Regions from separate parts of the Streptomyces sp. NPDC051018 genome, predicted to be linked through region 3. Evidence: riboswitches for the same ligand, from Rfam matches in the RefSeq annotation. Region 3 holds a riboswitch; each other region holds the start of a gene.
The links. A riboswitch is a leader RNA that binds a small molecule or an ion and turns the genes downstream of it on or off. The one in region 3 is predicted to bind thiamine pyrophosphate.
Positions count from the first base shown of each region.

Region 1: another riboswitch for thiamine pyrophosphate. It lies ahead of thiO (glycine oxidase ThiO); the one in region 3 lies ahead of ACIBCM_RS29345 (thiamine ABC transporter substrate binding subunit).
Region 2: another riboswitch for thiamine pyrophosphate. It lies ahead of thiC (phosphomethylpyrimidine synthase ThiC); the one in region 3 lies ahead of ACIBCM_RS29345 (thiamine ABC transporter substrate binding subunit).

Region 1 covers NZ_JBITFN010000001.1:599,371-611,435, reverse strand. The annotation lists gene ACIBCM_RS02455 (YhgE/Pip family protein) at 1-755, shown strand, start outside; gene ACIBCM_RS02450 (TetR/AcrR family transcriptional regulator) at 871-1,479, shown strand; gene ACIBCM_RS02445 (DUF4126 domain-containing protein) at 2,224-2,847, shown strand; gene ACIBCM_RS02440 (phytoene desaturase family protein) at 2,941-4,437, shown strand; gene ACIBCM_RS02435 (hypothetical protein) at 4,556-5,410, opposite strand; gene metF (methylenetetrahydrofolate reductase [NAD(P)H]) at 5,450-6,364, opposite strand; gene thiE (thiamine phosphate synthase) at 6,869-7,519, opposite strand; gene ACIBCM_RS02420 (Rv2175c family DNA-binding protein) at 7,622-7,987, opposite strand; gene ACIBCM_RS02415 (NAD(P)/FAD-dependent oxidoreductase) at 8,110-9,360, opposite strand; gene ACIBCM_RS02410 (hypothetical protein) at 9,580-9,918, opposite strand; TPP riboswitch at 10,027-10,139, shown strand; gene thiO (glycine oxidase ThiO) at 10,137-11,465, shown strand; gene thiS (sulfur carrier protein ThiS) at 11,462-11,677, shown strand; gene ACIBCM_RS02395 (thiazole synthase) at 11,686-12,065, shown strand, end outside.
Region 2 covers NZ_JBITFN010000006.1:138,038-144,851, forward strand. The annotation lists gene ACIBCM_RS12910 (hypothetical protein) at 1-81, opposite strand, end outside; partial or broken gene ACIBCM_RS12915 (TerD family protein) at 365-892, opposite strand; gene thiC (phosphomethylpyrimidine synthase ThiC) at 979-2,805, opposite strand; TPP riboswitch at 2,798-2,956, opposite strand; gene ACIBCM_RS12925 (YibE/F family protein) at 3,028-4,470, shown strand; gene ACIBCM_RS12930 (SsgA family sporulation/cell division regulator) at 4,765-5,199, opposite strand; gene ACIBCM_RS12935 (IclR family transcriptional regulator) at 5,324-6,061, opposite strand; gene ACIBCM_RS12940 (DUF5326 family protein) at 6,363-6,575, opposite strand; gene ACIBCM_RS12945 (cupin domain-containing protein) at 6,702-6,814, opposite strand, start outside.
Region 3 covers NZ_JBITFN010000022.1:86,843-98,907, reverse strand. The annotation lists gene frr (ribosome recycling factor) at 1-279, shown strand, start outside; gene ACIBCM_RS29355 (phosphatidate cytidylyltransferase) at 279-1,460, shown strand; gene rlmN (23S rRNA (adenine(2503)-C(2))-methyltransferase RlmN) at 1,634-2,743, shown strand; TPP riboswitch at 2,980-3,090, shown strand; gene ACIBCM_RS29345 (thiamine ABC transporter substrate binding subunit) at 3,173-4,273, shown strand; gene ACIBCM_RS29340 (ABC transporter permease) at 4,318-5,952, shown strand; gene ACIBCM_RS29335 (ABC transporter ATP-binding protein) at 5,952-6,974, shown strand; gene ACIBCM_RS29330 (nuclear transport factor 2 family protein) at 7,166-7,666, opposite strand; gene ACIBCM_RS29325 (hypothetical protein) at 7,768-8,928, opposite strand; gene ACIBCM_RS29320 (ABC transporter ATP-binding protein) at 8,910-9,638, opposite strand; gene ACIBCM_RS29315 (aspartate aminotransferase family protein) at 9,880-11,268, opposite strand; gene ACIBCM_RS29310 (Lrp/AsnC family transcriptional regulator) at 11,253-11,768, opposite strand; gene ACIBCM_RS29305 (gamma-aminobutyraldehyde dehydrogenase) at 11,944-12,065, shown strand, end outside.

The DNA.
Region 1 (12,065 bases), on a different contig from region 3:
AACTCACCGGTGGTTCGGCCGAGCTGGCGGGCGGACTCCACCAGGGCGTCACCGAGATCCCCGACTACGACGATACGGAACGCGACCGCCGTACGGAGGTGATGGCCGATCCGGTGAAGCTCGCCGGGCAGTCCCTGCACCGGGCGCCCAACTACGGCACCGGTTTCGCGCCCTACTTCATCCCCCTCTCCCTCTGGGTCGGCTCGATGGTCGCCTACATGATCATCCAGCCCCTCAACAGGCGGGCGCTCGCCACCGGCGGCTCCGCCTGGCGGATCGCGCTGGCGGGCTGGCTGCCGGTGGTCGTGATCGGGCTGGCGCAGGTGGCCGCGCTGATGTCCGTACTCCACTGGTCACTCGGGCTCAGGATGGCGCACACGGCGGCGGCACTCGGCTTCCTCGCGCTCGTCGTCTGCGCCTTCGCCGCGATCATCCAGTGGCTGAACGCCCGATTCGGGGCGGCCGGACGCATCCTGGTCCTGGCCGTGCTGATGCTCCAGCTGACCTCCGCGGGCGGCACCTACCCCGTACAGACCAGCCCCGGGTTCTTCAACGCGATCCACCCCTTCCTCCCGATGAGTTACGTCGTCGAGGCGCTGCGGAGACTCATCACGGGAGGCGGGCTCGGCCCGGTGTGGCAGGCGAGCGCGGTCCTGCTCGCCTTCACCGCGGGCGCTCTCGCGCTCACCGCCCTGTCCGCGCGGCGCAAGCAGGTGTGGACGCTGGACCGGCTGCACCCGGAGCTGAGTCCGTAGGCGCCCGGGGCCGAGCCTCGGATACGCGCCGATGTGGACGAAGGGGCAGATGAGACCGGTGGGAACCCGGTCTGCGGACCCCGCGGGACCTGTGAGAATCGACTCCATGGATGCCATGGACAGCACCAGCACCCGACGCCGGGCGACTCGGGCGAAGCTCTACGAGGCGGCGGTGACGCTCATCGCCGAGCAGGGCTTCTCCGCCACGACCGTGGACGAGATCGCCGAGCGCGCCGGGGTGGCCAAGGGCACGGTCTACTACAACTTCAAGAGCAAGACCGAGCTGTTCGAGGAACTTCTGCGGTTCGGCGTCGGCCTGCTGACCACCTCGCTCCAGTCCGCCGCCGACGAGACGGCGGAGCGGGGCGGCACCAAGGTCGAGGCGCTGGACGCGATGATCAGGGCCGGGCTGGTCTTCATCGACCGCTATCCGGCCTTCACCCAGCTGTACGTCGCCGAGCTGTGGCGCACCAACCGGGCCTGGCAGTCGACCCTTCTGGTGGTACGGCAGCAGGCGGTGGCGGTGGTCGAGACGGTGCTGCGGGACGCCGTCGAGGGTGATGAGCTGAGTGCGGAGATCGACATTCCGCTCACCGCCGCGGCGCTGGTCGGAATGGTGCTGGTGGCCGCGCTGGACTGGCAGTCGTTCCAGCGGGAACGCTCGCTGGACGATGTCCACGCGGCGCTCTCACGGCTGCTGCACGGCCGGGTGAGCGGACGCTGAGGGGTCCTCGGCCCGAGCTGGGTTTCCCGTCGGGCCCGGGTATCACCGGGGTATCGCGGCCGGAGTCACGGTGTCGTCGCCGGGGCAGGGGCCGCGCCGGACCGGGATGTCCGCGCGCCGGACCGGGATGTCCGCGCGCCGGACCGGGATGTCCGCGCGCCGGACCGGGGTTGTCCCCGCCGGGCCGGGGTGTCTCCGGTGACCGGGCGCTCGGCCTGGCACCGCGTTCTCCGCGGTCCCGGGTTGCTCGTCCCGGCAGCAACCGGCCGAAAGAGCCGAAAGGCATGGGTGGCGTCCGCGGCCCCGACCGTACCCGATCCGCCGGGACCGTACCCGATCCGCCGGGCGTTCCCGGTGCGCGCCGGGCGAGGCGGGCCCGGACGACGGAACGAAGCCGGCCCGGCCGGGGCTCGTTGTCCCGAGCCCCGCCGGACCGGCGTCCCCCGTGTCCCCGTTCTCCCCCGTGTGTTCCCCCGTGGTCCGGGGGACCCTCTTGCGCGGTCCCCCGTCCTGCATCCCCGTTCGTCGGGGGACCGCGCCGTTCCGCCGCCCCGTGCCGGCGGTACCGGCGCCGCGTCCCCCTCCGTGGTCTCCACTCTTCCGTCCGCGCCGGTGGGAGCCCATCCGCGCGGCTACTCATCTCATTCCTTAGGTACGCGTACTCAGTTGTGCGTGCCCGTCCCCATCAACGGAACGCGCTGTTCCCCATCCCGCCCGGCCCGGCGGCTCGTTACCATCACGTCCGTGTCTGTACTCCCTCTCGTCTTCACCAGCGGCTGGGCCAGCGGGATCAACGCGTACGCGGTGGTCCTGCTGTTGGGTGTCTTCGGGGCCACCGGTCTCACCGACGAGGTGCCCCCGGCCCTTCAGCGCACCGATGTCCTGATCGCCGCCGCGGTGCTCTTCCTGTGCGAGGCGGTGGCGGACAAGATCCCCTACTTCGACTCGGTGTGGGACTCGGCGCACACCGTGATCCGTCCGCTGACGGGTGCCGTCGTGGCCGCGCTCCTGGCGGGCCAGAGCGGCTCGCTGCCGGAGATCGCGGCCGGTGCGGTGGGCGGTACGACCGCCCTGATGAGTCATCTGGTGAAAGCCGGGACGCGGATGGCGGTCAACACCTCTCCGGAGCCCGCCAGCAATATCGCCGTGAGCCTCGCGGAGGACTTGGGCGTCGCCGGGATCGTCACCTTCGCGATCTTCAATCCCGTGGCGGCGGCGGTCATCGCCGGAACACTGCTGCTGCTCGGCATCGTGACCGTGCTCTTCCTGCTCTCGCGGATCCGCAGATTCTGGCGGCGCAGGGCCAGACGGCGCCAGGAGAAGCGCCTGGCGCACCTCGGCACCGGCTGGGGTCCACGCGGCCGGTAGGCCGGGTCGGCCTACGGTCCGGGCGCACACGGGCAGGGTGTCTCTGTGGGCTGCCCGGCGGGACTGTCAGTGGTGGTCGGTAGAGTCCCCGGCATGGCAAGGATTGCGGTGATCGGCGCCGGGATGGGCGCCATGGCGGCTGCCGCCCGGCTGGCCGTGGCGGGCCACCGGGTGACGGTGTACGAGCGCTCGGAGACCTACGGGGGCTCGGTGGGCGTCTTCGAGCGCGACGGCTTCGCCTTCGACACGGGCCCCGCGCTGCTGCATCTGCCCGCAGTCTGGCGCGATCTGTTCCTGAAGACCGGCAAGGAGCCGCTGGAGAAGTGCGTCGGCCTCGTCCAGGTCGACCCGGCGAGCCGCCATGTCTTCGCCGACGGCACCGAGGTCACCCTGCCGAACGCGTCGCGGGCGGGGATCGTCTCCGCCCTGGAGTCCGCGCTGGGCGCCGGGGCGGGCGAGCGGTGGGGCGCGTTCCTGGGCCGGGCCGGGGACGCCTGGGACCGGTCCCGCCGGCCGCTGCTGGAGGAGCCCCTGTGGTCCGACTGGCGGGTGCTGGAGCGCGACCCGTACCCCGCCCCCCGCCGGCGCGCGCTGCTCCGTACGAGGACGGCGTCCACCGTCGCCGAGGTCGGCGCCTGGGAGCTGTCCGACACCCGGCTCGCGGCGCTCTTCGAGATCTGTGTGCTGGGGTACGGGCTGGACCCGCGGCACTCCCCCGCCGGAGCCGCGCTGCTGCCGTACATGGAGCAGACCTTCGGAAGCTGGTACGTCGAGGGCGGGCTGCGGGAGCTCGCCCGGGCGGTGTACGAGAGGTGCCTGGCCCGCAGGGTGGTGTTCGCCTTCGGCTGCGAGGTGACCGCGGTCGTCGAGAAGGACGGCCGGGCCGCCGGAGTCGAGCTGTCGGGGGGCGCCGTCGTCGAGGCCGACCATGTGGTGGCCGGCATGGACGCGGCACCGCTGACCGGGCAGGACCTCTGGCGGGAGGAAGACGTACGACCGCGCGCGGGGGCCGGCGGTGAGCCGCTGCCGGGCAGGTTCACCGTGCTGCTGGCACTGCGCGGGACCGGGGAGGCGGATACCGCCCACCGGAGCGTGGTGCACTCCCCCGACACCCTGGCGGAGGCGGCGGCCGTCTTCGGCGGCGCGGTGGCCGACCGGCCCACGGTCACCGTGCTGCGCCCCCGTGATCCGCGCACCCGGCCGGACGGTGGACACGAGGCCGTCACCCTGGCGGCGACGGTCGCCGGGCACGGCGGCCGGGTCGACTGGACCGATGAGGCCCTGCGCCGCCGGTACACGGAACTTCTGATCGACACGGCCGGCGGGGCCCTGGGGGCGACCGAGACGATACGGGACCGGCTGGTGTGGCACGAGACCCTGACACCGGCCGAGACGGGGTCCCTGTCCGCACCGGCTCTGGCCGGGCCGGACGGCCGCTGGCTCCATCCGTCGAACAGCACCCGCCTGCCGGGGCTGTATCTCGTGGGCGGCCGGTCGCATCCGGGCGGAGGGCTGGCCCACGCGGGGATGTCCGGAGCGCTGGTGGCCGGGCTGATCGTGGAGGGAGCGGGCTTCCGCGGCTCGCAGTGAGAGACGGGCGCACTACCCGGCCGCGTTCATCCGGCTCGGGCCCCCTGGACAAGAAGGAAGACTCGCTGCCCGGTGTGAACCGGGCGGGGCGGGGCCGCTGAAGGGCCCGGTGGAACCGTCAGTAGCGGAATTCCTGCTGCTCGTTGGGGCCCGGCTCATAGTCGTACGGAGAAGGGTCCTGCGGCGCGCCCGGCTCGGGATCGCGCTGCTGGGGCACCCACACCCCGCCCGGGGGTGTCTCCGGGTACTGCTGCTGCCCGTAGTACGGGTCCTGGGCGTACTGCTGCGGGTTGCCGAAGCTGTCGTAGCCCTCGTAGGCGCTGTACTGCTGACCGCCCACATAGGGGTCGGAGTACGCGGCGTACTGCCCCTGGCCCTGCCCGTAGTCGTACTGCTCACCCGGGTCCTCAGCGCCCGGCGGGGGGACGTAGTACGGATCGAACGCGCCGTAGTCCGGACCGCCCTGCTCCTGCTCGGGCCCCGGCCCCTGCTGCCCCGTGGCGAAGCCCGTATCGCTGTAGACGCCGTACTGTCCGGTGTCGTCCGGCATCGGCTCCGGTTCGTACACGGGCCGCTCGCCGGTCTCCGGTCCGGCCGGGGTGCCGGAGAGATCGGCCGCGACCTGCTCGGAAGTGCTCTCCTCCAGGCCGGAGACCTCCAGCGAGGCGACGGTCGACTCCCTCGCGGAACCCGCCCTGCGGCGCCGGCTGGCACCAGGACGGCCGCCGATCGCCCAGCCGGTGGAGAACCCCTTGCGGAAGGAGAGCGTCACATAGGTCTGGCCGACCGCGAAGACCAGCACTCCGAGCCCGATCACCGCTCTGGAGGCCATCAGCACCCCGAGGACCACGGTGAGAAAGCCGCCGAAGGCGAGCAGGCGCCAGCGCAGCCGCGCCTTGTACTGAAGCAGCACCTCACCGAGCAGCCACAGAGCGACGATGCCGAACGCGATATAGAGGACCGTAAGCCCCATGCCCGCCCCTCTCCCTCGGCCGCCGTCGGATACGGCCGATCAGGACTGTTTGTGCAGTCCGAGATTCTCGTAGATCTCAAGCGTCGCGGTGGAGTTGAGGGTGATGAAGTGGAGACCCGGAACACCCTCCGATAGCAACTCCGCGCAGAACTCCGTTGCGAACTCGATACCCAAGGAGCGTACAGCGGCCGCGTCGTCCTTGACGGCGAGGATCCTGTCTTTCAGCTGCGACGGGACAGCGGCGTTGCTCAGCTGGGCGAGCCGTTCGAGCTGGCGGACGCTGGTGATCGGCATGACCTCGGGAATGATCGGGGTTTCACAGCCCGCTGCGGCCACCCGGTCCCGCAGCCGCAGATAGTCCTCGGGCTTGAAGAACATCTGGGTGATCGCGTAATCCGCTCCGGCCCGGCACTTGTCGACAAAGTGACGGATGTCGGTGTCCCAGTCCTGGGAGCGGGGGTGCATCGCGGGGAAGGCCGCGACACCGACGCAGAAGTCCCCGGATTCCTTGATCAGCCGGACCAGCTCCGCCGCGTACCGTACGCCCTCGGGGTGCTTGACCCACTCGGCCATGGGGTCGCCGGGCGGGTCGCCCCGGACGGCGAGGATGTTACGGATCCCGGCGTCCGCGTACTGGCCGATCATATTGCGCAGCTCGGCGACGGAGTGGTTCACGGCGGTGAGGTGGGCGACGGGGGTGAGGGTGGTGTCGGCGGCGATCCTCTCGGTGGCCTTGACCGTGCCGGCGCGGGTGGAGCCGCCGGCGCCATAGGTCACGGAGACGAAACTCGGGGCCACGGCCTCGATCCTGCGCAGCGCGTTCCAGAGGTTGCGCTCGCCCTTCTCCGTCTTCGGCGCCCAGAACTCGAAGGAGTAGGACGTCTTGCCGGTGGCGAGCAATTCGCGCACCGTCCGTGCGCGATCCGTCCGGATGGAAGGTGTTCCGAGGGCCATAGTCGCAGGCTATCCAGGGTCGAAGGGTCTCCCAACCGCAGTCCACCCATCGGACAGCGGTGGTGACCTGTTCGAGTGGGTCCGTGCTGGGGGGTCCGACCTGATGGGAGCGGGGTGGGCGGAGCCCTCTTCCGCTCCGATGCCGCTCCGTTTCCGCGCCGAAGGCCCGGGTACCGGCAGGCGGCCGGACGGAGGGCGGGAGCGCCTCCCGGGGCGCTTCCGGGTGCGGTCGCCTCCCCGCCGGGCCCGGGACGCGGGCCGGCGCGCGGGGGACTCCAGTGGCCCCGGGGACGGGTGTTCTTCACGCACCCGGGGCCGGGAGCCGGCGCGCGGGGGCACTCCCGGGCGCCACCGGCGTACTCCACCTGAAGGCCGGCCATGCCCCGCCCCCGGCCGGAGGGCCAGGGTGGGACCACCTCAGGTGCCGGGCGTACGGGCCCGGTACGCATGGCCCGTGCGGGCGCCCGCACGGCGGGGCGGGCCCGTGTGACAACGCGGGGCCCGTCAGTCGGAGCGGGCCCGGATCCGCTTGCTGAGACGGGCCGCCGCGGCGGCGGGATCGGCGGCTTCCGTGATGGCCCGTACGACGACGATCCGGCGGGCTCCCGCGTCCAGGACCTCGTCGAGATTGTCCGCGTCGATCCCGCCGATGGCGAACCAGGGGCGGTCGGTCCCGAGAGCGGCGGTGGCACGGACGAGCTCCAGCCCGGGGGCGTGCCGTCCGGGCTTGGTGGGGGTGGGCCAGCAGGGTCCGGTGCAGAAGTAGTCGACGCCGGGCTCGGCCGCCGCGGCCGCGGCCTCCGCCTCGCTGTGGGTGGAGCGGCCGATGAGGACACCGCCGCCGAGGATCGCCCGGGCGGCGGGCACGGGAAGGTCGCCCTGCCCCAGGTGCAGCGCATCGGAACCGATGGCGTGGGCGACGTCCGCCCGGTCGTTCACCGCGAGCAGTTTGCCGTGCCGACGGCAGGCGTCGGCGACGATCCGCAGATGGTCCAGCTCCTCGGCCGCCTCCATGCCCTTGTCGCGCAGTTGCACGATGTCGACGCCGGAGCCGAGGACCGCGTCCAGGAACTCCGCGAGATCGCCCCGCTCTCCGCGCGCGTCGGTGCAGAGGTAGAGACGGGCGTCGGACAGCTGCTCACGAACCGTGGACATGACGGATTCCCCCCGGTGGGTCGGCGGTGTGCTGGCGGATCCGCGGGGGCGCGGCGCGCCCGCACACCGCTGGTGTGTCTTCTGTTGGTCGCGGCCCCGGCGTCAGACGGCGAGCGCCTGGGCCCGGCGCTTCACCTCCGTGCCGCGATTCTCGCTGAGCGCCTGTGCGGGGGTGCCGGGCAGGGTCGGGTCCGGGGTGAACAGCCACTCCAGCATCTCTGCGTCGGTGAAGCCGTCGTCCTTCAGGAGCGTCAGGGTGCCGGAGAGGCCCTTGACGACCTTCTCGCCGCCGATGAAGGCGGCGGGAACCATGAGCACGCGGTTCTCACCACGGCGCACCGCGATCAGCTGCCCCTCCTTGACCAGCTGCCGGACGCGCGTCACCTGGACATCGAGCTTTTCGGCGATGTCGGGCAGCGTGAGCCATGCGGGGACGAGAGCATCGATCTTTGCGTCAATCTCGGTCACGGGACAAGCCTGCCATCTGGGACTGACAGTGGGTAGCGGGAGCCCCCGGCCGGCTGCGGCCAACCGGACCGGGATCCGGGCACCGACGCTGGTCAGAGCCGGTTTCCCGGGTCCCGGACGGCTCAGAGGGACGCGGCCTTCAGAGGGACCGAGGGGTCGGCGGCGCGCTGTGGGTCCAGCCGGCCGCCCGACTGGATCACCTTGCGGCCCTGGGCCAGATCCCTGGGCCGGCCGACGGCGAGCAGCGCGACCAGGGCCCCTTCGCGCAGCCACAGCACCGTCCACGCCGGGTCGGCGGGATCGCCGCGCCAGACGGTCGTATCGGCGTCGGTGTGATCACCCGCGTACTGCACGAACCGTCCGAACTGCTCCGACCAGAAGTACGGCACCGGGTCGTAGACCGCCGGCGGCTCCCCCGGTGCGCCGATGGAGGTCCCGGCCGCCGGGCGGGCGCCGGTTCCGGTCCCGCTTCCCGTCCCGGAGACCTCGCCCGCGACCCGGGCGACGACATTGGCGGCCACGGTGCGCGGCCCCTGGAGGGCGTTGTCCCAGTGGTGGACGAGCAGCCGCCGTCCGTAGCGGGCTGAGGGGAAGGAGGCGCAGTCCCCCACGGCGTACACATCGGGCCGCGAGGTGCGCAGATACCGGTCCGCGGTGATCGAGCCGTCCGGGCCGGTCTCGATCCCGGAGCCCGCGAGCCAGGCGGTGGCGGGGCGGGCGCCGATGCCGACGACCACGGCACCCGCGGGGATCCGTCTGCCGTCCGCCAGAACGACCGTCCCGGGCTCGACACCGGCCACGCGTGCGTGGGTGATCAGTTCGGTCCCGGACTCCGTGTACCACCCGGCCATGGGGGCGGTGACCTCGGCGGGCAGGGCGCCCGCCAGCGGCCGGTCCGCGGCCTCGACGACCGTGACCGAGCACCCCGCCTCGCGGGCGGCCGTCGCGAACTCCGCCCCGATCCAGCCCGCGCCGACCACCACGATGTCGTGCCGTGTGCCGAGGAGCGGCCGCAGCCGCTCGGCGTCGTCGAGGGTGCGCAGCAGATGGACTCCGGGAACGGCCTCGGTGCCGGGCAGACTGATCGGTTCCGCTCCGGACGCGATGACGAGGACGTCGTACGGGACGGGCCCGGCCTCGGTGTCCAGCTCATACGCGCCCGGGCGCACCGCGGTCACCTCACAGCCGAGGCGCAGCTCGATGGCCAGCTCCTCGAAGTCGACCTCGAAGGCCGAGCCCTCCGCCGTGCCGAGGAGGATCGCCTTGGAGAGCGGGGGCCTGTCGTACGGCTGATGGGGTTCGGCGCCGATCACGGTGACGGAGCCGGTGAATCCGAGTTCACGCAGGGCGACCGCGGTCTGCACACCGGCCATGCCCGCTCCGACGACGACCACACGGGGCGTCTGCTGCTGTTTCTGCTGCTCGCTCACCCGTCAACCTTACGCATCTGACAGACCGTCAGAAAAGGTGGGCGCCTCGCGGACGCGCACCACGGCACGGCGAAGCCCCGCGGGGAGCCACCGCAAGGGTCACCGGCGCTCCCGGTGACGGCCGGGACGCACGGGACGAGCCACCCCGGCGAGCCGGCCGCGCTACCGCCGTTCCTCCACGACACTCGTCCCCCGCCCCGGCTGTGACTCCCACTCCCAGCTCTCCTCAAGGCGCACCCGCCCGTCGGGCAGTTCCACGACCGTCGAGACGCAGTGCCCCGACGAGGTGGTGCCGTCCGTCTTCAGCTGCACATAGCGGAAATCGAGCCGGTCGCCGTCACGGGTGCCCACCAGATGGCCCCGGACCACGTCCCCGCCGTCGTACTCGGCCCAGATCCGCCCCTCCTCCTCGTGGTACGCGAACCGGGTGCGGGTACCCACCTGGCCCGGCGCCTGATCCGCCACCGGGAAGAGCACACGTCCGTCGAGCGACCCTGCCATGGCGACTGCTCCCTCGCGTTGCGCCCTCCCGGGCGGCGGCGCGACGAGGACCGGCCGCCCGGCACCACGTCTACTGCGAGTTGAGGGCTGGGGTTAGGGTGGCCACCGTAAAGCACTCGCGGGAGTCCGGACGCACCGGGCTGAGAGGGAGGCTGGACGGCCTCCGACCGTACGAACCTGATCCGGGTCATGCCGGCGAAGGGAGGGGCTCGCCGCCCATGTCGCACATCCTCGGTCCGCACGAGCCGCGCGGGACGTCGCCGTCCGCCGCCGCGGGGCGGCGCGTCCCCGCTCCGGCGCCACCGCCGGGCGGCGCGCCCCCCGCACGGTCCTCGGGCACCGCCCCCACGGCACCGGCCCCGCACGGGTCCTCGCCGGGACCCGGCCGGGAGTCCCGGGTCCCGGACGTCCTGGTCGTCGGCGGTGGAATCATCGGGCTGGCCACCGCGTGGCGGACCGCGCAGCGCGGGCTGAAGGTCACCGTCGTCGACCCCGAACCCGGGGGCGGAGCCGCACATGTGGCCGCCGGGATGCTCGCGGCGGTCACCGAACTCCACTACGGCGAGCAGAGGCTGCTGGCCCTCAATATGGAGTCCGCGCGCCGCTACCCCGCCTTCGCCGAAGAGCTTGAGGAGGAGAGCGGCCGGGACATCGGCTATCGCGCCTGCGGCACCCTGGCCGTCGCGCTCGACGCCGACGACCGGGCCCACCTCCGCGAGCTCCACGCGCTGCAGCGCCGCTCCGGCCTGGAGTCGGAGTGGCTGACCGGCCGGGAGTGCCGCCGGCTCGAACCCCTGCTCGCACCGGGTGTGCGCGGCGGTCTGCGGGTCGACGGCGACCATCAGGTCGACCCGCGGCGGCTCGCGTCCGCACTGGTCACGGCCTGTGAGCGGGCCGGGGTGACACTGTGGCGGGGCTGGGCCGACCGGCTCCTCGTCGCACGCGACCGGGCCACCGGAGTCGCCCTCACCGACGGCCGGGAGCTGTCCGCCGGCCAGGTCGTGCTCGCGGGCGGCAGCCTCAGCGGACGGCTCGCCGGGGTCCCGGACGACGTCCTCCCGCCCGTGCGTCCCGTGAAGGGGCAGGTGCTGCGGCTCACGGTGCCCCCCGCGCACGCCCCCTTCCTCTCCCGGACCGTACGGGCCGTGGTGCGCGGCAGCGCCGTCTATCTGGTGCCGCGCGAGAACGGCGAACTCGTCGTCGGCGCCACCAGCGAGGAACTGGGCTGGGACACCACCGTCACCGCCGGCGGGGTCTATGAACTGCTGCGCGACGCCCATGAACTGGTGCCGGGCATCACCGAACTGCCGCTGACCGAGACCCGCGCGGGGCTGCGTCCCGGCTCCCCGGACAACGCGCCCCTGCTCGGCCCGACCTCTCTGCCCGGCCTGCTGCTGGCCACCGGCCACTACCGCAACGGCGTACTCCTCACGCCCGTGACCGGCGATGTGATGGCCACGGCGCTCACCTGTGGCGCGCTCCCCGAGGAAGCCCATCCCTTCACCCCCCATCGCTTCACTCCCGTCTCTCAGGAGCAGCCCGTATGAACAGCGTTCCCCTGGTTGTCTCCGTCAACGGCGAGCGGCGTGAACTCGCCACCGGAACCACGCTGGACACCCTCGTCGCCGGTCTCACCACCGCGCCGTCCGGTGTCGCCGCCGCCGTCAACGAGGCCGTCGTACCGCGCAGCCAGTGGCCGGGCACCCTGCTCGGCGACGGTGACCGCGTGGAAGTCCTCACCGCGGTCCAGGGAGGCTGAGCACCGCCATGGCAGACGACCGGCTCACCATCGGCGACACCGCCTTCACCTCCCGGCTGATCATGGGCACGGGCGGCGCGCCCAGCCTCGATGTCCTGGAGCGCGCGCTCGCCGCGAGCGGCACCGAGCTCACCACGGTCGCCATGCGCCGCCTCGACCCGACGGTCCGGGGCTCCGTGCTCTCCGTACTGACGAAGCTCGGCATCCGCGTCCTGCCCAACACCGCGGGCTGTTTCACGGCGGGGGAGGCCGTCCTCACGGCCCGGCTCGCCCGTGAGGCCCTCGGCACCGACTGGATCAAGCTGGAGGTCGTGGCCGACGAGCGGACGCTGCTGCCCGATCCCGTCGAGCTGCTGGACGCGGCGGAGATCCTGGTCGACGAAGGTTT
Region 2 (6,814 bases), on a different contig from region 3:
CCGGCGGGCGGCGGTGTACGAGATGCCTTCGGCGTCGGCGAGTTCGCGGACGTCCTTCTTGAACTGCTTGTCGGTGGTCACGGTCTCTCCCGAGTCCCGGTGACGGCGAAGACCCCACGCATCCCCACCGCGGGCACGGAGCCACGGACAGGCGAATGTCAGCGCGTGAGGCGGTGCCCCTTGTCCTCATTGCCGCTCGCGGCGTGGGCGCGATGCGACTCGGAGTCGGGCCGACGCAAGGCGGCCGACTTCCACTTTAGGACGCCGGATGCTCCCGGGACACGCATCACCACGCGATCCGTAGCCCCGATCACACGCTGTCAAAACTTCTGACAGCAACACCGGTTATCTGGTCCGTTCCTACCGGACCCCCCTCCTCCGCCACACCGATGCCGAAGTCGGTGGCGAGCCCGGCCAGCCCGGAGGCGTACCCCTGTCCCACCGCGCGGAACTTCCACTGCCCGTTCCGCAGATACAGCTCTCCGCCGATGAACGCGGTCTCGGTCGTCGCCTCCAGGTCGAATCGCGCCAGCTCGTCCCCCGTCCCGGCGTCCAGCAGCCGGAGCACCGGCCCGGACAGCAGGCCGAAGGTGCCGCGGTCCACCGAGGCGGCCAGCACGACCCGCTCGATGTCCGCCTCCAGTCCGCCCAGGTTCACCTCGATCGTGTCCGTGACGGCACCGGAGCCCTGCTGTTTGCCGAGATGGCGTACGGCACTGGAGGCGTGGTGCGGCTGGTTGTAGAAGACGAAGTCGCCGTCGCCACGCGCTCGTCCACCGCCGGTGAGCAGCAGCGCCGAAGCGTCGGCGTCCGGTGCCCCCGGCGCGGGTACCCAGGTCAGTACCGCCCGTACCGCGGAGGAAGCGACCGGAAGATTCGCGCCCTTACTCATAGATGCGGATGCCATGGACTCAATGTGGCTGAGGCGGTGGAAATCCGGACAGGGCTTCCACCGCCCGACGGGCCTCCGTACCGGGGTCAGTCCGCGAGCGGCAGATAGACCCGGTTTCCGTTCGCCGCGAATTCCCTGGACTTCTGGAGCATGCCCTCGGCGATCTCCTCATCCGTCGCGGCCGAGGCGGGCTGGTCACCACCGAACTGCTCGGTGATGCTCCTGCTGATTTTCATGGAGCAGAATTTCGGACCGCACATCGAGCAGAAGTGCGCGGTCTTGGCGGGCTCGGCCGGAAGCGTCTCGTCGTGGAACTCCCTCGCGGTGTCCGGGTCGAGAGCCAGATTGAACTGGTCCTCCCACCGGAACTCGAAACGGGCGTCCGAGAGGGCGTCGTCCCATTCCTGGGCTCCCGGGTGCCCCTTGGCGAGATCGGCCGCGTGTGCGGCGATCTTGTAGGTGATGACACCGGTCTTCACATCGTCCCGGTTCGGCAGACCGAGATGTTCCTTGGGGGTGACGTAGCAGAGCATGGCCGTGCCCCACCAGGCGATCATCGCCGCTCCGATGCCGGAGGTGATGTGGTCGTACGCGGGAGCCACATCCGTCGTGAGCGGGCCGAGCGTATAGAAGGGGGCCTCCTCGCAGATCTCCTGCTGGAGGTCGATGTTCTCCTTGATCTTGTGCATCGGGACATGACCGGGGCCCTCGATCATCGTCTGAACCTGAAAACGCCTGGCGATCCGGTTGAGTTCCCCGAGGGTCCGCAACTCCGCGAACTGCGCCTCGTCGTTGGCGTCCGCGATCGAGCCGGGCCGCAGCCCGTCCCCGAGCGAGTAGGTCACGTCGTAGGCGGCGAGGATCTCGCACAGTTCCTCGAAGTTCTCGTAGAGGAACGATTCCCTGTGGTGCGCGAGGCACCAGGCCGCCATGATCGAGCCGCCGCGCGAGACGATCCCCGTCTTGCGGCGGGCGGTGAGCGGGACATGGCGCAGCAGCACTCCGGCGTGGACGGTCATGTAGTCGACGCCCTGCTCGGCCTGTTCGATCACCGTGTCCTTGTAGATCTCCCAGCTCAGCTCCTCGGCCCTGCCGTCGACCTTCTCCAGGGCCTGGTAGAGCGGGACGGTGCCGATCGGCACGGGTGAGTTGCGCAGTACCCATTCGCGGGTGGTGTGGATATTGCGGCCGGTCGACAGGTCCATCACCGTGTCGGCTCCCCAGCGGGTCGCCCAGGTCATCTTCTCGACCTCCTCCTCGATGGAGGAGGTGACGGCGGAGTTGCCGATATTGGCGTTGACCTTCACCAGGAACCTCTTGCCGATGATCATCGGCTCGATCTCCGGGTGGTTGACATTGGCCGGGAGCACCGCGCGGCCCGCGGCGATCTCCTCCCGTACGACCTCGGGAGAAACGTTCTCCCGGATGGCCACGTACTCCATCTCCGGGGTGATCTCTCCCCGTCGGGCGTACGCGAGCTGGGTCACCGGCCCTCCGTCACGGCTCCGGCGGGGCCGGCGCGGACGGCCGGGGAAGACCGCGTCGAGGTTCCTGAGCCCGCCGCGCGGAGACGTGTGCTTGATCCCGTCGTCCTCGGGGCGCACGGGACGGCCCTCGTACTCCTCCGTGTCACCGCGCGCGGTGATCCAGTGCTCCCGCAGCGGCGGCAGGCCACGGCGTACATCGGTCTCGACGGTGGGGTCGGTGTACGGACCGGATGTGTCGTACAGCGTCACATCCGTGCCATTGGTGAGGTGCACCTGACGGACCGGCACCCGGAGGCCGGGGCGCGAACCCTCGACGTACCCCTTGTGCCAGCCCGGCTTGCGCTCGCCGGCCCCGACGGCCCGGACGGCGCTGTGGTCGGCGGCGTTCTGGTCGGCGGCAGGCGTGCGTGCGTCCTGAACGGTCATGAGACCTACTCCCTACGCCGGCATTACCCGGTAACAGGTTCGGCGGTCGACGCAGCGGTTTCCGCAGACGGCGTACTGGCGTTGGCCAGACGGGTCGTACGGCGATCAGCGCCCTCTCAGCCCGGTGCTCCGAGCTCCCGCGTGTGCAAAGGTGCCACCACGCTAGCGTCATTTCTGGCGTGCTGAACAGGGGCCCCGGCCCGTTCTTGCGATGATCGGCCGGTGACCTCTTCACCGCCCGACCATCAGCAGCCGCACGGACCACCGGGGCCCCGGCGGCCACAGGAGCCGTCGGAGCCGCCGGAACCCCCCGCGCACTCCCACGGCCACACCCACAATCATGGCCCGGCGGCCCCCGTCTCCCGGCATCTGCGCAAGGTCATCGCCGCGGTGCTGATTCCGTTCGCCACCGCGGTCGCCGTGGGTCTGGTGGTCCTGTGGCCCGGCTCCGCGCCCGGCCATGAGCGCACCGGGGTGGGCTTCGACCGTCAGACCCAGCAGGGCACGGTGACCCGGGTCGACGCCGTCGACTGCAAGGACGTGAACGCCGCGCAGGTCCCGCCCACGGGCGACACCAGTACTCCCCAGGGCCGCGAGGCGGTCAACGCGCGGAAGGGCGAGTGCGGGAAGGCAACCGTCAAGGTCACCAGCGGCAAGGACGCGGGCCGCACCTTCACCGAGATCATCCAGCCGGACGCGCCACGGCAGCTGGAGAAGGGGCAGGGGGTGGTGGTCGCCTTCGCCCCCGACGCGCCCCGCGATCTCCAGTACTCCGTGATCGATGTGAACCGCAAGGTCCCGATGGCCGTGCTCGCGGGGATCTTCGCGCTGGCGGTGGTGCTGGTGGGGCGGATGCGCGGGGTGATGGCGCTGGTCGCACTCGCCGCCTCCTTTGCCGTACTGACGCTGTTCATCCTGCCCGCGATCCTGGAAGGCTCCAATCCGCTGATCGTGGCGGTCGTCGGGTCGAGCGCCATCATGCTGATCGCGCTGTACCTCTGCCACGGGCTGACCGCGCGGACGTCGGTAGCGGTGCTCGGCACGCTGATCTCGCTGCTGCTGATCGGACTGCTCGGCTCGGTGTTCATCGACTGGGCGGACCTGTCCGGCAACACCGACGACAACACGGGTCTGATCCACGGTCTGTATCCCGGGATCGACATGAGCGGTCTGCTGCTGGCGGGCGTGATCATCGGCTCGCTCGGTGTGCTCGACGATGTGACGGTCACCCAGACGTCGGCCGTGTGGGAGCTGCGGCAGGCCGATCCCGGAATGGGGCCCCGGGCGCTGTACCGCGCCGCCATCCGGATCGGGCGGGATCACATCGCGTCCGTGGTCAATACGCTCGTCCTGGCCTACGCGGGTGCCGCGCTGCCGCTGCTCCTGCTGTTCACCATCGCCCAGAGCAGTGTGGGCACGGTCGCCAACAGCGAACTGGTGGCGGAGGAGATCGTCCGGACGCTGGTCGGGTCGATCGGTCTGGTCGCGTCCGTGCCGGTGACCACCGCGCTCGCGGCGCTGGTCGTCTCCGCCGACCGGCCGGGGGCCGACGACCCGGTGGCGAGGAGTGTGGCGCCCCCGCGCGGCGGTGCGCCGGGGCCGGGCGGGCTCGGTGGACTCGGGCTCCCGGGGCGGGGCGGCACAGGTCGCCGCCGCAGAAAATAGCCCGGGCGGCAGCGGGGAGAGAGCGTCCGAGCCGGGCGTACGGTCCGGGGCCGGGAAGCTGGCGGGGGCAAGGGTCGGCGGTCTGGACCGGGACCGCGGGCAGGGGCGGGGACGGGGGTGGGCGTACGGACCGGGGCGCGGTCCGGGGTCGTGACGGTGGCGGGCCCGGGATCCGGGCCCGGGCGGGATCCGGCGTACGGACCGGGGCTGGACCCTGCGACGGACCACGGCGGAACAGGGGATCCGGGATACGGACCGGGGCGGGACCCGTGGTGCGGAGGGTCCGCCTCCGGCTCAGCCCGCGTTCTCCTCCGCGAGGATGGTCCTCAGCGCCTTCTCCAGGGCGTCCTCGAAGTCGCCGAACGCCCGCTCCTGCCCCAGCGGCACCAGTCGGTCCGTGCGGTCGAGGAAGGCGACGACCGGCGCGGCGCTCACCTGGAACAGCGCCCGCTCCCCGCCCACCTGGAGGCGGATGCCGAGGTCGGACAGCTCCTCGGGACCCATGGGAGCGATATGCACATCGCCGTCCCCGCTCGGCCCGACGATGCCGTCGAGCAGCAGATCGCGACTGAAGGCCCAGGTCACAGGCACATCCCCGGGCAAATGGAAGGTCATCCGCACGGCGTACGGATCCTCCGTCCCGTATCGCAGCTCCACCGGGATCCGGAACGAGAGCTCCTCGGACACAAGAAAGCTCATCAGGACCTCGGCCTGGACCGACTCATGCATCGTGTACCCCGCAGTGGATGAAGCCTGCTAGAAGAAGCTTGCAGAAAACGGTCAGGAAGGATTCCCCTGAACCTCTTGGTGCAATCGTGCTCTAAGCGACCAGAGAACTACAAGGAGTGATTTTTCAGATACTGATAGAGAACGCGAGGGAGCTCAGCAACCCGCCTATGCCCTTGCGCAGTTGCTCGATCGCGGGTAGCAGCCGCTCCTCCTGATGCAGGGGAAGAGAGATCGCCATGGCCGCCGCGGTGGATCCGGCTGTGATAGGGATCGCCGCGCAGACCGTGCCGAGGGCATATTCCTGCCGTTCCACGACCGGCTGCATACGTTCGACGGCCGCGAGCCGCTCCAGCAGCGCGCGCCGGTCGCGTACGGAATAGGGCGTCACCGGCCGCACGGGATGCCGGTCCAGATGGTCCCGGCGGGCGGCCTCGCCGAGCTGGCTGAGCAGACACTGGCCTACGGCATGGGCATGGCCGGTCTCGCGGAAGTCCGCCCACTCGGTGACGGCGGGGGCGTACGGGGTGTCCGAGACGGCGACGAGTTCGATCTCGCCCTCGCGGTAGACCGCGAAGTAGACGGGGACTCCGATGGCGTCCCGCCAGTGCGCCAGCGTCTCCTCCAGCCTGGTGCGACGATTCTGCATAGACCCGCCAAGGGCCAGCAGCTCCACACCGTCCCCCATGACGAAGACGCCCTTCTCACGGCGCAGATAGTTCTCATGGGTCAGTGTCCGCAGCAGGTGGTAGGCCGTGGGCAGCGGAATGCCCGCCTCCCGGGCGAGCTGCTTCGCCGGCGCCCCGTCCGGATGCGACGCCGCCGCCTCCAGCAGCCTGAGCGCCCGCTGTACCGAGCCGATCAGTGTGGGAACGGCGGCATGTGTGCCGGCGGCGTTCGTGAATGTGTCCAAAGGTCACCCCCGGGCATCGTGACGGGCGACTCGCCCGCCCGCGGGGGCCGTCCCCGTGTGCCCGCCGCGCGGCCCCTCGGAGGATTCCCACCTCGGTCCCAGGGGGGCGCTCAAGAGGTCACAAGAGGGCTCACTAGGGGTGGTGAATCCGGAAGCCTGGCAGCGGATTGCCACTGTAATGGTCGCCCTACCCCCTGGACCTGGGGTTTGGGGGGTGTTCCCCCGGCTGGGTTAACACCCGTACCGACAGTGGTTACCAGTCACCGCGCGAGTTCGAAGAGGTCATGAACTTCCGTACGACGAAGACCAGTCCACCCACGAGCGCGACCAGGGCGAGGGCCTTGAAGAGCAGACCGATCACAAATCCGACGACGCTCGTGATCAGTCCGCCGAAAACGGCCAGCACGATGACGGGCACCGCGACCCACTTCACCCACCACGGCATCCCTGCGAATATCCCTCGCACGGCCATCGCTCCTCCTCGTATTTCTGAGTTCCTGCCCTCGATGCTAGGCGGACGGAGCGCGGGAACGGTGGGCTCCGGGCCCTTGAACTCCCCTGATCCGCCCCCTAGGGCGCCCGGTGCGCGGGATCAGCTCTCGGGGGGAGAGAAGACCACCATCACCCGCAGATCCTCCGTGATGTGGTGGAACTTGTGCGGCGCCCCGGCAGGGACGTAGATCACACTGCCGCGTGCGACCTGGT
Region 3 (12,065 bases):
GACGGCAACATCATCCGGGTGGTGTTCCCCGAACTGACCGAGGAGCGCCGCCGGGAGTACATCAAGGTCGCCAAGGGCAAGGCCGAGGACTCGAAGATCTCGATCCGCGCCGTGCGCCGCAAGGCCAAGGAGACCATCGACAAGTTCATCAAGGACGGCGAGGTCGGCGAGGACGAGGGCCGCCGTGCGGAGAAGGAGCTCGACGACACCACCGCGAAGTACGTGGCTCAGGTCGACGAGCTGCTCAAGCACAAGGAAGCCGAGCTGCTCGAAGTCTGATGAACGACTCTTCCTGGGGGGCCCCGAGGAGGGCCGACTACGTCGGAGGCGGGGGCCCGCCGGAGCAGAGCCTCCTTTCGGCGGGTCCCGCGTACGATCAGCATGACGCACAGCAGACTCGGCCCATGCCCATCGTGCCGGACTTCCCCGACGCAGGTAGAGACGCCGAAGACCATGGGGGCCGCGACCAGCGCGGCCGCCGTCAGGTCCGTGACGATCGTGACAGCGACCAGGGGGCCGCTCGGCTGAGCGGCCCCCTGTTCCGCGACGAGAATCCGCAGGAGCCCATGCCCAGCCCGCAGCCGGCCCCCGAGCCGGAGCCGCCGAAGAGGAAGCGGGCCGGCGGTGGGACCGGCCATGACAGAAAGCGGGCAGGCCGTGATCTGCGGGCGGCCATAGGGGTCGGCGCCGGTCTCGGCGTGGTGATCATCGCCTCGCTCTTCGTCGTCAAGGCACTGTTCGTGGGCGTCATAGCGGTCGCCGTTGTCGTCGGGCTGTGGGAACTCACCTCACGGCTCCAGGAGCGCAAGCAGATCAAGGCCCCTCTGGTGCCGCTCGCCGTGGGCGGCGCGGCGATGGTGGTGGCCGGGTACGCGCGCGGGGCGGAGGGCGCGTGGGTCGCCATGGCCCTGACGTCGCTCGCCGTGCTGATCTGGCGGATGACCGAACCGCCCGAGGGCTATCTCAAGGACGTCACCGCGGGGATCTTCGCCGCGTTCTACGTACCCTTCCTCGCGACCTTCGTCGCGATGATGCTCACGGCGGACGACGGCCCGCAGCGGGTGCTCACCTTCCTGCTGCTCACCGTGGTCAGCGACACGGGCGCGTACGCGGTGGGCTGGCGCTTCGGCAAGCGGAAGCTCGCACCCCGTATCAGCCCCGGGAAGACCCGGGAGGGGCTGCTCGGTGCCGTCGGCTTCGCGATGGCCGTGGGCGCGCTGTGTATGCAGTTCCTCATCGACGACGGCACCTGGTGGCAGGGACTGCTGCTCGGTCTCGCGGTCGCGGCCAGCGCCACCCTCGGCGACCTCGGTGAGTCGATGATCAAGCGGGACCTCGGGATCAAGGACATGGGCACGCTGCTGCCCGGCCACGGCGGCATCATGGACCGGCTGGACTCGCTGCTGCCGACCGCCCCGGTGGTCTGGCTGCTGCTGGTGATCTTCGTCGGAAGCGGCTGACCGGGCCGCCGCGCGGACCCGGTACTCTGGAAGGGCGTGTCGCCGGACGGCGGCGCGCCCTTTCCGACCCGCGGCCGCGGGGGTGGTCCGGTGAGTTTCCCGGGCTTCGGCAGTACACCGGGTGTTCCGCGTCGGCGCGGGGCGCCGGCACCGTTCACGAGGAGTTTTGGCTCATGGCCCCCGCCCCGGGAGAGCTCACGTTCATCGCGCCCCGCGGAGCGAAGAAGCCACCGCGTCACCTCGCCGATCTCACCCCCGCCGAGCGCAGGGAAGCCGTCGCGGCGATCGGCGAGAAGCCCTTCCGGGCGAAGCAGCTCTCCCAGCACTACTTCGCGCGGTACGCGCACGACCCCGAGCAGTGGACGGACATCCCGGCCGCCGCCCGGCACAGGCTCGCCTCCGAGCTGCTGCCGGACCTGATGTCGGTCGTACGCCATATCTCCTGCGACGACGACACCACCCGTAAGACGCTGTGGCGGCTGCACGACGGCACCCTCGTCGAGTCCGTGCTGATGCGGTACCCGGACCGGGTCACGATGTGTATCTCGTCCCAGGCGGGCTGCGGGATGAACTGCCCGTTCTGCGCCACGGGACAGGCGGGCCTCGACCGCAATCTGTCCACCGCCGAGATCGTGCACCAGATCGTCGACGGGATGCGCGCGCTGCGTGACGGCGAGGTCCCCGGCGGCCCGGCGCGGCTGTCGAACATCGTGTTCATGGGGATGGGCGAGCCCCTCGCCAACTACAAGCGGGTCGTGGGCGCGATCCGGCGGCTCACCGATCCAGAGCCGGACGGGCTCGGTATCTCACAGCGCGGGATCACCGTCTCGACGGTCGGTCTGGTGCCCGCGATGCTGCGCTTCGCCGACGAGGGCTTCAAGTGCCGGCTCGCCGTGTCGCTGCACGCGCCGGACGACGAGCTGCGCGACACCCTCGTCCCGGTCAACACCCGCTGGAAGGTACGGGAGGTCCTGGACGCGGCCTGGGAGTACGCGGAGAAGTCCGGCCGCCGGGTCTCCATCGAGTACGCGCTGATCCGCGACATCAACGATCAGGCCTGGCGCGGTGATCTGCTGGGCCGGCTGCTCAAGGGCAAGCGGGTCCATGTCAATCTGATCCCGCTCAATCCGACGCCCGGCTCCAAGTGGACGGCGTCGCGGCCCGAGGACGAGAAGGCGTTCGTCGAGGCGATCGCGGCCCATGGGGTACCGGTGACCGTGCGGGACACCCGGGGGCAGGAGATCGACGGGGCGTGCGGACAGCTCGCCGCGACGGAGCGCTGAGCCCGGCCCGGGGCCGGGAGAACCGGCTCGTACCGGGCGCGGGAACGACCCGTACCGACTGGACGTAAGGGCCGTACCGACCGGCCGCAGGTGCGCTCCGCACCACCGTCCATACGACCCGTACCCGCGGACGGCCCGCAACCACCATCCGTGGCCGTCCCCTCCCGGACGGGACGAATGACCCGCACCTGACATCCCACGCGTCCGACCTTGTACTCTGGGCTCGAACACATGCATACATCCGACAGGGGAGCGCCACAGCGCTGAGAGTGCGGTACCCATCAGACCGCAGACCCTCTGAACCTCGCCCAGGTCATTCTGGGTAGGAAGTTCGGTCGTAACTCAAGCTGTTGCGCCCTGCCCGGATCCTTCGCTGAGGACCGGGCAGGGCCGCGTCTCTTCCTGGCCACCCCCAGGAGGAATGATCCAGTGAGCACCACCAGGAAGATCACGGTCGCCGCGCTGGCCGCCGCGCTCGGAGTCGGTACCCTCGCCGCCTGCGGCGGGGAGACGGACGACTCGCCGTCCGGCGGCGCCGGCGGATCGAAGCCGAAGACCGTCACGCTGGTGACGCACGACTCGTTCGCCGCGTCCGCATCCGTGCTCAAGGAGTTCACCGAGGAGACCGGCTACACCGTCAAGGTGCTCAAGAGTGGTGACGCCGGAGAGGCCCTCAACAAGGAGATCCTCACCAAGGGCTCCCCGCAGGGCGATGTCTTTTTCGGCGTCGACAACACCCTCCTCTCGCGCGCCCTCGACAGCGGCCTGTTCACCCCGTACGAGGCCAAGGGGCTGGCGGCGATTCCGCAGGCGGTGAAACTCGACGGCGACAAGCACCGGGTGACGCCCGTCGACACCGGCGACATCTGCGTCAACTACGACAAGAAGTACTTCGCCGACCGGAAACTGGCGCCGCCTCAGACCTTCGACGATCTGCTCAAGCCCGCGTACAAGAACCTGCTCGTCACCGAGAACGCCGCCACCTCGTCCCCCGGACTCGGCTTTGTACTCGGCACGGTGGCGCGGTACGGCGACGAGGGCTGGCAGGACTACTGGAAGAAGCTCAAGGCGAACGGCGTCAAGGTCGTCAGCGGCTGGGAGCAGGCGTACAACGAGGAGTTCTCCGGCTCTGCGGGCGGCAGGAAGGCCGACGGCGACCGCCCGCTGGTCGTCTCGTACGCCTCCAGCCCGCCGGTGGAGGTCCTCTTCTCGGAGCCGCGGCCCGCCGAGGCGCCGACCGGGGTCGCCACCGGCACCTGCTTCCGTCAGATCGAGTTCGCCGGACTGCTGAAGGGCGCGAAGAACGAGGGCGGCGGCAAGGCGCTGCTGGACTTCCTGGTCTCGGAGAAGTTCCAGGAGGACATGCCGCTGAACATGTTCGTCAACCCGGTGGTGGAGGGGGCGAAGCTGCCCGAGCTGTTCACCCGCTTCGGGGCCGTGGCCGACAAGCCCGGCACCCTCGCACCCGACCGGATCGCCGACAACCGGGAGCAGTGGATTCAGTCGTGGTCCTCGCTCGTCGTGAAGTAGCGGCGGCGGAGCCCGGCCCCGTCCGGGACATCCGCGGCGGCGCGGTGCGGCTCGGCCTGATGGCCGTGCCCGCCGTGTTCTTCGCCGTGTTCTTCGCCTACCCCGTCGTCTCCATCGTCGGCCGCGGCCTGGAGACCGGCGGGGGCTCGCGGTTCGGCCGGATCGGCGAGGTGCTCGGCCGCGCCGACATCCAGGGCGTGCTCTGGTTCACCACCTGGCAGGCGCTCGCCTCGACCGTGCTCACCCTGCTGATCGCGCTGCCCGGCGCCTATGTGTTCGCCCGTTACGAGTTCCCCGGCAAGAAGCTGCTGCGGGCGGCGCTGACGGTGCCGTTCGTCCTGCCGACCGTCGTCGTCGGCACCGCGTTCCTGGCCCTGCTGGGGCGCGGCGGACTGCTCGACGACCTGTGGGGCGTCCGTCTCGACACCACCGTGTGGGCGATCCTGCTCGCGCACGTCTTCTTCAACTACGCCGTCGTCGTACGGACCGTGGGCGGACTGTGGTCCCAGCTCGACCCGCGGCAGGAGGAGGCCGCGCGGGTCCTCGGCGCCGGGCGGTTCACGGCCTGGCGGAAGGTCATCCTTCCGGCGCTCGCGCCCTCTGTGGCGGCGGCCGCGCTGATGGTCTTCCTGTTCACCTTCACCTCCTTCGGGGTCGTGCAGATCCTCGGCGGGCCCTCGTACGCCACGCTGGAGGTGGAGATCTACCGGCAGACCGCGCAGTTGCTGGATCTGCCGACGGCCGCCGTCCTGACCATGGTCCAGTTCGCGGCCGTCGGGGGCGTACTCGCGGTGCACGCGTGGACCGTACGGCGACGGGAGACCGCGCTGAGACTGGTGGACCCGGCGGGAACCTCCCGGCGGCCGCGCGGTGGGCGCCAGTGGGCCCTGCTCGGCGCGGTGCTCGGCACGATCGCGCTGCTGCTGCTGGTCCCGCTCGGCGTCCTGGCCGAACGGTCGCTCAGCACCTCCGGCGGCTACGGGTTCGACCACTACCGTGCCCTCGCCACGATCGACGAGGGCGGCGGAGTCTTTCTCGTACCGCCCCTGGACGCCGTCGGGAACTCCTTGCGGTACGCGCTCGTCGCGACGCTCATCGCGCTGGTCGTGGGCGGGCTGGCCGCGGCCGCCCTGACCCGTCGCGCCGGGCGGCTGGTGAGGGGCTTCGACGCGCTGCTGATGCTGCCGCTCGGAGTGTCGGCCGTCACGGTCGGGTTCGGCTTTCTGATCACCCTGGACAAGCCCCCGCTGGATCTGCGGTCGTCCTGGATCCTGGTGCCGCTCGCCCAGGCCCTGGTCGGGGTGCCCTTCGTGATACGGACGATGCTGCCCGTCCTGCGGGCGGTGGACGGACGGCTGCGCGAGGCCGCGGCCGTGCTCGGGGCCTCACCGCTGCGCGTATGGCGGGAGGTCGATCTGCCGCTGGTGCGGCGGGCGCTGCTGATCGCCGCGGGCTTCGCGTTCGCCGTGTCGCTCGGTGAGTTCGGCGCGACCGTGTTCATCGCCCGCCCCGACCATCCGACGCTCCCGGTGGCGGTGGCACGGCTGCTGGGACGGCCGGGGGAACTCAACTACGGGCAGGCGATGGCCCTGAGCACGATACTGATGGCGGTGTGCGCGGGGGCGCTGCTGCTGCTGGAGAGAGTCCGCGTCCGCACCACCTCAGCCGGGGAGTTCTGATGGCCCTGCTCCAACTCGACGATGTGACCGTACGGTTCGGGGCGCGGACGGCGCTCGACGGGGTCGATCTGGAGGTCGCCGAGCACGAGATCGTCTGTGTGCTGGGGCCCAGCGGCAGCGGCAAGTCCACCCTGCTGCGGGTCGTGGCCGGGCTCCGGCGCGCGGACCGGGGCCGGGTGCTGCTCGCGGGGGCCGACCAGTCGGGGGTGCCGGTGCACCGGCGGGGTGTCGGACTGATGTTCCAGGACCATCAGCTCTTCCCGCAGCACGACGTCGGCGGCAATGTCGGCTTCGGGCTGCGTATGCGCGGTACGGGGCGGGCCGAACGGGAGCGCCGTGTCGCCGATGTACTGGAACTGGTGGGGCTGCCGGGCGCCGGACGACGCGCGGTCGCCGCACTCTCGGGCGGGGAGCAGCAGCGGGTGGCGCTGGCGCGGGCGCTCGCTCCACAGCCCCGGCTGCTGATGCTGGACGAGCCGCTCGGCCAGCTGGACCGGGGCCTGCGGGAGCGGCTGGTCGTCGAACTGCGGGACCTGTTCGGCCGGCTGGGCACGACCGTGCTCGCCGTCACCCACGACCAGGGCGAGGCCTTCGCGCTCGCCGACCGGGTCGTCGTGATGCGGGACGGCCGGATCGCCCAGGCGGGCGCGCCCCTGGAGGTCTGGCAGCGGCCCGCCGACGAGTTCGTGGCGCGTTTCCTCGGTTTCGACAATGTGGTGGCCGCGACGGTCAGCGGGACGGCCGCGGACACGGTGTGGGGGAAGATCCCCGTACCGGACGGCACCCCTGACGGGGAGTGCCGGCTGCTGGTCCGGCCCGCGGGCGTGGGGCTGACGGAGGTGTCGGAGGGGCTGCGCTGCACGGTCGAGGGGCGTACGTTCCGGGGGCACCACGTGGCCCTGCGGCTCAGGCCCTCCGGCGGGCCGCCCCTGGAGGCGGCGGCCGGGCTGCGGGACGCGCCCGAGGAGGGGGCCGAGGTGGGGGTGGTCTTCGCCGCGGAGGACGTGGTGGTGCTGGGCTGACGACGGTGCCGGGCGGTGCCGGTCCCGGTGCAGGGTCGGTCCGGCGCCACGCCCGGGCCCGGCGCCACGCTCCGGTCCTGCGCCGGGGATCCCCGGTCGGGCGCCGGGGGTCCGGTCCGGCACCCGGGAACGGGATGTGTGAACCCGGGGGCTCCGGACGGCGGGGGACCGTGCCAAGAGGACGGCGTACCTCAGTCCCTCGTGCACGCCGCCGCGATCGCCAGGCTGTCCTCGACGATCAGATAGCGGGTGATCAGACCGCCCCGGACTGTCACCCACATCACGAACGGCGAGCGGAAGACCTTGCCCGTCGTGGTGACCGTGCCCATGAGCCATCCGCTGATCATCGCGTCCTCGCCGTCCACGACGACCGCGTCGACCGAGCACCCCTCCGGGACGGGCACCTGGCCCTCGGCCAGCTCGCGGAAGTGGGCGGCGACATCGGCCCGGGCCGAGCGCGGGCGGATCCAGGGGACGGCCGGGTTCTCGGCGATGTGCCAGTCGACCTTCTCCGCGAACAGGTCGGCCACACGCTCGGGCGAGCCCTCCTGGAGCCGGGCCAGCAGCTCCTCGACGGTGGCACGGGTGGACGCGGTGGCGGTGGCCGCGTGCGCCGTGGTGCGGCTGTCCGCGGTGATCCGGCCGGGGCGGGTGGTCCCGGCGGTGGGCGTGGTGTCCGGTGCGGTGGTCATCGTCTCGTCCCCTTCGAGCGGCGGCTACGGGGACGATCCTGCGCCCGCAGGGGTACGGCGGTCGATTACCCACGGGGTAATCGACCGCCGTACCGGACTCCTCAGCCCTTCAGCGGGACCGCCGCCAGCGTCGCCACCCCCCAGGTCAGCGGGGTGAGGACCAGCAGCAGGACCCCCGCCCGCAGCGCGGCGGCCGAGCGCAGCGTTCCGGCGGAGGCACCGAGGCGCCGCAGGTCCTGGACGGTGGCCGCCCTGGCCGCCCGGGCCTCCAGCGCGGAGGTCAGCAGCGTGGCCGTCGTACACGCGACGACCAGGGACGCGCCCAGGCCGGTCAGCGGGCCGAAGGGGCGGGGGCCCTCGTCGTACAGCGTCCAGGCCGCGATCAGGGCGGAGGCGACCGCGCACACCACGCCCAGCGGGCGGCCGATCCTGCGGGACTCCTCCATCAGGATGCGTCCCGCCAGCAGCCGGAGGGCGCCGGGCCGGAACATCTGGAGGAGCCGGCCGCAGAAGTGCGTCAGCGCGGGGCCCGCGATCGCGAGGCCCACGGCGGTGAGTGCCCAGCCGACCAGGACGCCCACGGGGTTCCCGTCGATCTCACCCGGCAGGGGCAGCGGGTCGCCGGCGTGGCTGCGGCCCGCGTACGTACCGACCGCCAGGCCCGCCGCCGTCAGCGCGCATCCCCACGGCAGGCCCCCGGGCGCGCGCCGGGGTCCGGCCGGTCCGCCGGGGGCGGCGGGCTCCGGCTCGACGGGACGCGGGCGCAGGGTGAGCGCCGCCGCCACCGTCGCGGCGAGCGGCACCAGCGCCAGCAGGGTCAGCGCGGCGGCGAGCGGGAGGGGCTCGTCGGCGGCCAGGAGCTCCGCCGCCGCGCCGTCGAAGGGGAGACCCGCCAGATCGCCGCGCAGATGGAGGAAGAACAGCAGGGCGACCATACTGCCGAGGGTGCCGGACACGGCCGTGGAGGACGCCGCCAGCAGCGCGAGACGCCCGGGGCCAAGACCGACCGCCGACAGACCGGAACGCGGTCGGGTGCTCGGATCCGTGCGCGCCACGGCGACGGCGAAGTGCACCGTCGCGGCGAGAGGGATCAGACACCACGACAGCCGCAGCAGCGAGGCGGAGGACTCACCGGGGTGGGCGAGTGCGTAGGTGAGCGCGCTCAGCAGGAGAAAGCCGACACCCGCCGATGCCGCCGCGACCATCAGCCGGCGCGCCAGGATCAGGGGGTGGGCCCCACGGGCTAGACGGAGAGCGAGCACTCGGCCCGGCCTTCCGCGTCGGCAGCGGCCAGCGAGCTGACGCGGCGGCCGTCCACCAGGGTCACCGTGCGGTCGGCGAGCGCCGCCACCTCCGGGTCATGGGTGGCGAGCACCACCGTGATCCGGTGCGAGCGGGCCGCGGCCAGCAGCGTACGCAGCACCTGTGCGCGGTCCGCGCGGTGCAGGGACGCCGTGGGCTCGTCCGCGAACAGCACGGCGGGTTCGGCGAGCAGTGCCCGTGCCGTGGCGGTCCGCTGGCGCTGTGCCTGGGTCAGGGCGTACGGGCGCTGCCGGGCACAGGCGCCGACGTCGAGGCGCTCCAGCCACTCCATGGCGGTGGCCTTGGCCCGCCGCCGGGGGGTGCCGCGCAGCAGCAGCGGCAGGGCCGCGTTCTCCCACGTGGACAGCTCCGGTACGAGACAGGGCTCGGGACCGATCCAGCCGAAGCGCTCCCGGCGCAGCCGCTCGCGGTGGAGCGGGGGCAGGGTGTGCACGGGGGAGCCGTTGAAGCGCACCTCGCCCTCGTCGGCGACGAACTGCCCGGACAGGCAGCGCAGCAGTGTGGTCTTCCCGCTGCCGCGGGGGCCGGTCACGGCGAGGATCTCGCCCTCGCGCACACCGAGCGAGACACCCGCGAGCACGGGTGAGCCGCTGAGGGTGTGGTGGAGCGAGCGTGCCCAGATCACATCGTTGTCCGGTGGGGCCACCATGGCGTACACCTCGGTTCTGATCAGATCGGTCGTCCCCCGTACGGGGGAACGAGGTCAGGGCTGATCGGTCACTGGGGGTCCCCCCGCCCCCGCGAGGGGGCAGGGGGAACGCTAGGCAGCCGGATGCGGGGTCCGGGGAAGCACACGGCCCGGGTGCGCTCCATCCACTCGGATGGGTGCACCCGGGCCGTCGGCCGGGCTGGGGGCGGGGCTCCACTCGGGCCCCGCGGCCCCACGAGCTCTAGAGCTTGGTCCACGCCTCGGTGAGGACGCCCCGCAGCACCTGCTCGATCTCGTCGAACGTCGACTGGTCGGCGACCAGCGGCGGCGCGAGCTGGATGACCGGGTCGCCGCGGTCGTCGGCCCGGCAGTACAGGCCGTTGTCGTAGAGCGCCTTGGAGAGGAAGCCGTAGAGCACGCGCTCGGTCTCCTCGTCGGTGAAGGTCTCCTTGGTGGCCTTGTCCTTCACCATCTCGATGCCGTAGAAGAAGCCGTTGCCGCGGACGTCGCCGACGATCGGCAGGTCGTGGAGCTTGTCCAGGGTGGCCTTGAAGTTCGCCTCGTTGTCCAGCACGTGCTGGTTGAGGCCCTCGCGCTCGAAGATGTCGAGGTTGGCGATGCCGACGGCCGCGGAGACCGGGTGGCCGCCGAAGGTGTAGCCGTGCAGGAAGGTGTTGTCGCCCTTGTAGAACGGCTCGGCGATCCGGTCGGAGACGATGCACGCGCCGATGGGGGAGTAGCCGGAGGTCATGCCCTTGGCGCAGGTGATCATGTCCGGGACGTAGCCGAACTTGTCACAGGCGAACGTCGTGCCGAGACGGCCGAAGGCGCAGATGACCTCGTCGGAGACGAGCAGCACGTCGTACTGGTCGCAGATCTCCCGCACGCGCTGGAAGTAGCCGGGCGGCGGCGGGAAGCAGCCGCCGGCGTTCTGCACCGGCTCCAGGAAGACCGCGGCGACGGTCTCGGGGCCCTCGAAGAGGATCTGCTGCTCGATCTGGTCGGCGGCCCAGCGGCCGAACGCCTCGGGGTCGTCGCCGTGGATCGGGGCACGGTAGATGTTGGTGTTCGGCACCTTGTGCGCGCCGGGTACCAGCGGCTCGAAGGGGGCCTTGAGCGCCGGGAGGCCGGTGATGGACAGGGCGCCCTGCGGGGTGCCGTGGTAGGCGACCGCGCGCGAGATGACCTTGTACTTGGTGTGCTGGCCCTTGAGCTTGAAGTACTGCTTGGCGAGCTTCCAGGCGGTCTCGACCGCCTCGCCGCCGCCGGTGGTGAAGAACACCTTGTTGAGGTCGCCGGGGGCCTCGTTCGCCAGCCGCTCGGCCAGTTCGACGGCCTTGGGGTGGGCGTACGACCACACGGGGAAGAAGGCCAGCTCCTGGGCCTGCTTGTACGCGGTCTCGGCCAGCTCGGTGCGGCCGTGTCCGGCGTTCACCACGAAGAGGCCGGCGAGGCCGTCGATGTAGCGCTTGCCCTTGTCGTCGTAGATGTACGTGCCCTCACCCCGGACGATGGTGGGGACGGGGGCGTTCTCGTACGACGACATCCGGGTGAAGTGCATCCACAGATGGTCGTAGGCGGTCTTTGACAAGTCGCTGCGGTCCTGGCTCACGGCTATCGGGTTCCCCACATGTAGGTCTGCTTCTTGAGCTTGAGGTACACGAAGCTCTCGGTGGACCGCACACCGGGGAGTGCGCGCATCCGCTTGTTGATCACTTCGAGCAGGTGGTCGTCGTCCTCGCAGACGATCTCCACCATCAGGTCGAAGGAGCCCGCGGTCATCACCACGTACTCGCATTCGGGCATGGCGGTCAGCGCTTCGGCGACCGGATCGAGGTCGCCCTCGACACGGATGCCGACCATCGCCTGGCGGCGGAAGCCCACGGTGAGCGGGTCCGTCACGGCGACGATCTGCATGACGCCCTGGTCGAGCAGCTTCTGGACGCGCTGCCGTACGGCCGCTTCCGACAGGCCCACGGCCTTGCCGATGGCGGCGTACGGACGGCGACCGTCCTCCTGGAGCTGCTCGATGATCGCGAGGGAAACGGAGTCGATCGTCGGGGGCTGTGAAGTCCCGGCGTTCCCGTTCCTGGAGTCTGCGCTTCGGCTGGCCACACACTCACTGTGCACCGGTCGCGTCCGTCTTGCAAGCCCCAGGCGATGAAATTCGTTGTTGAGACCATCGAATATCACTGAATCCGAAGATGACGTGGGTCGGGGCTGTCGAAAGCGTCACTCGTGTGTTTAGGCTGGGTGCACCTGGGTGGACCCACCCATTCGGAGATCAGACAGGAGGGTGGCAACAGTGACCACCGAGCTGCGTCGTCTGCGCAACTACATCAACGGGGAGTTCCGGGACGCCGCCGACGGGCGGACGATCGATGTCATCAACCCGGCGACCGGCGAGGCGTACGCCACCTCCCCGCT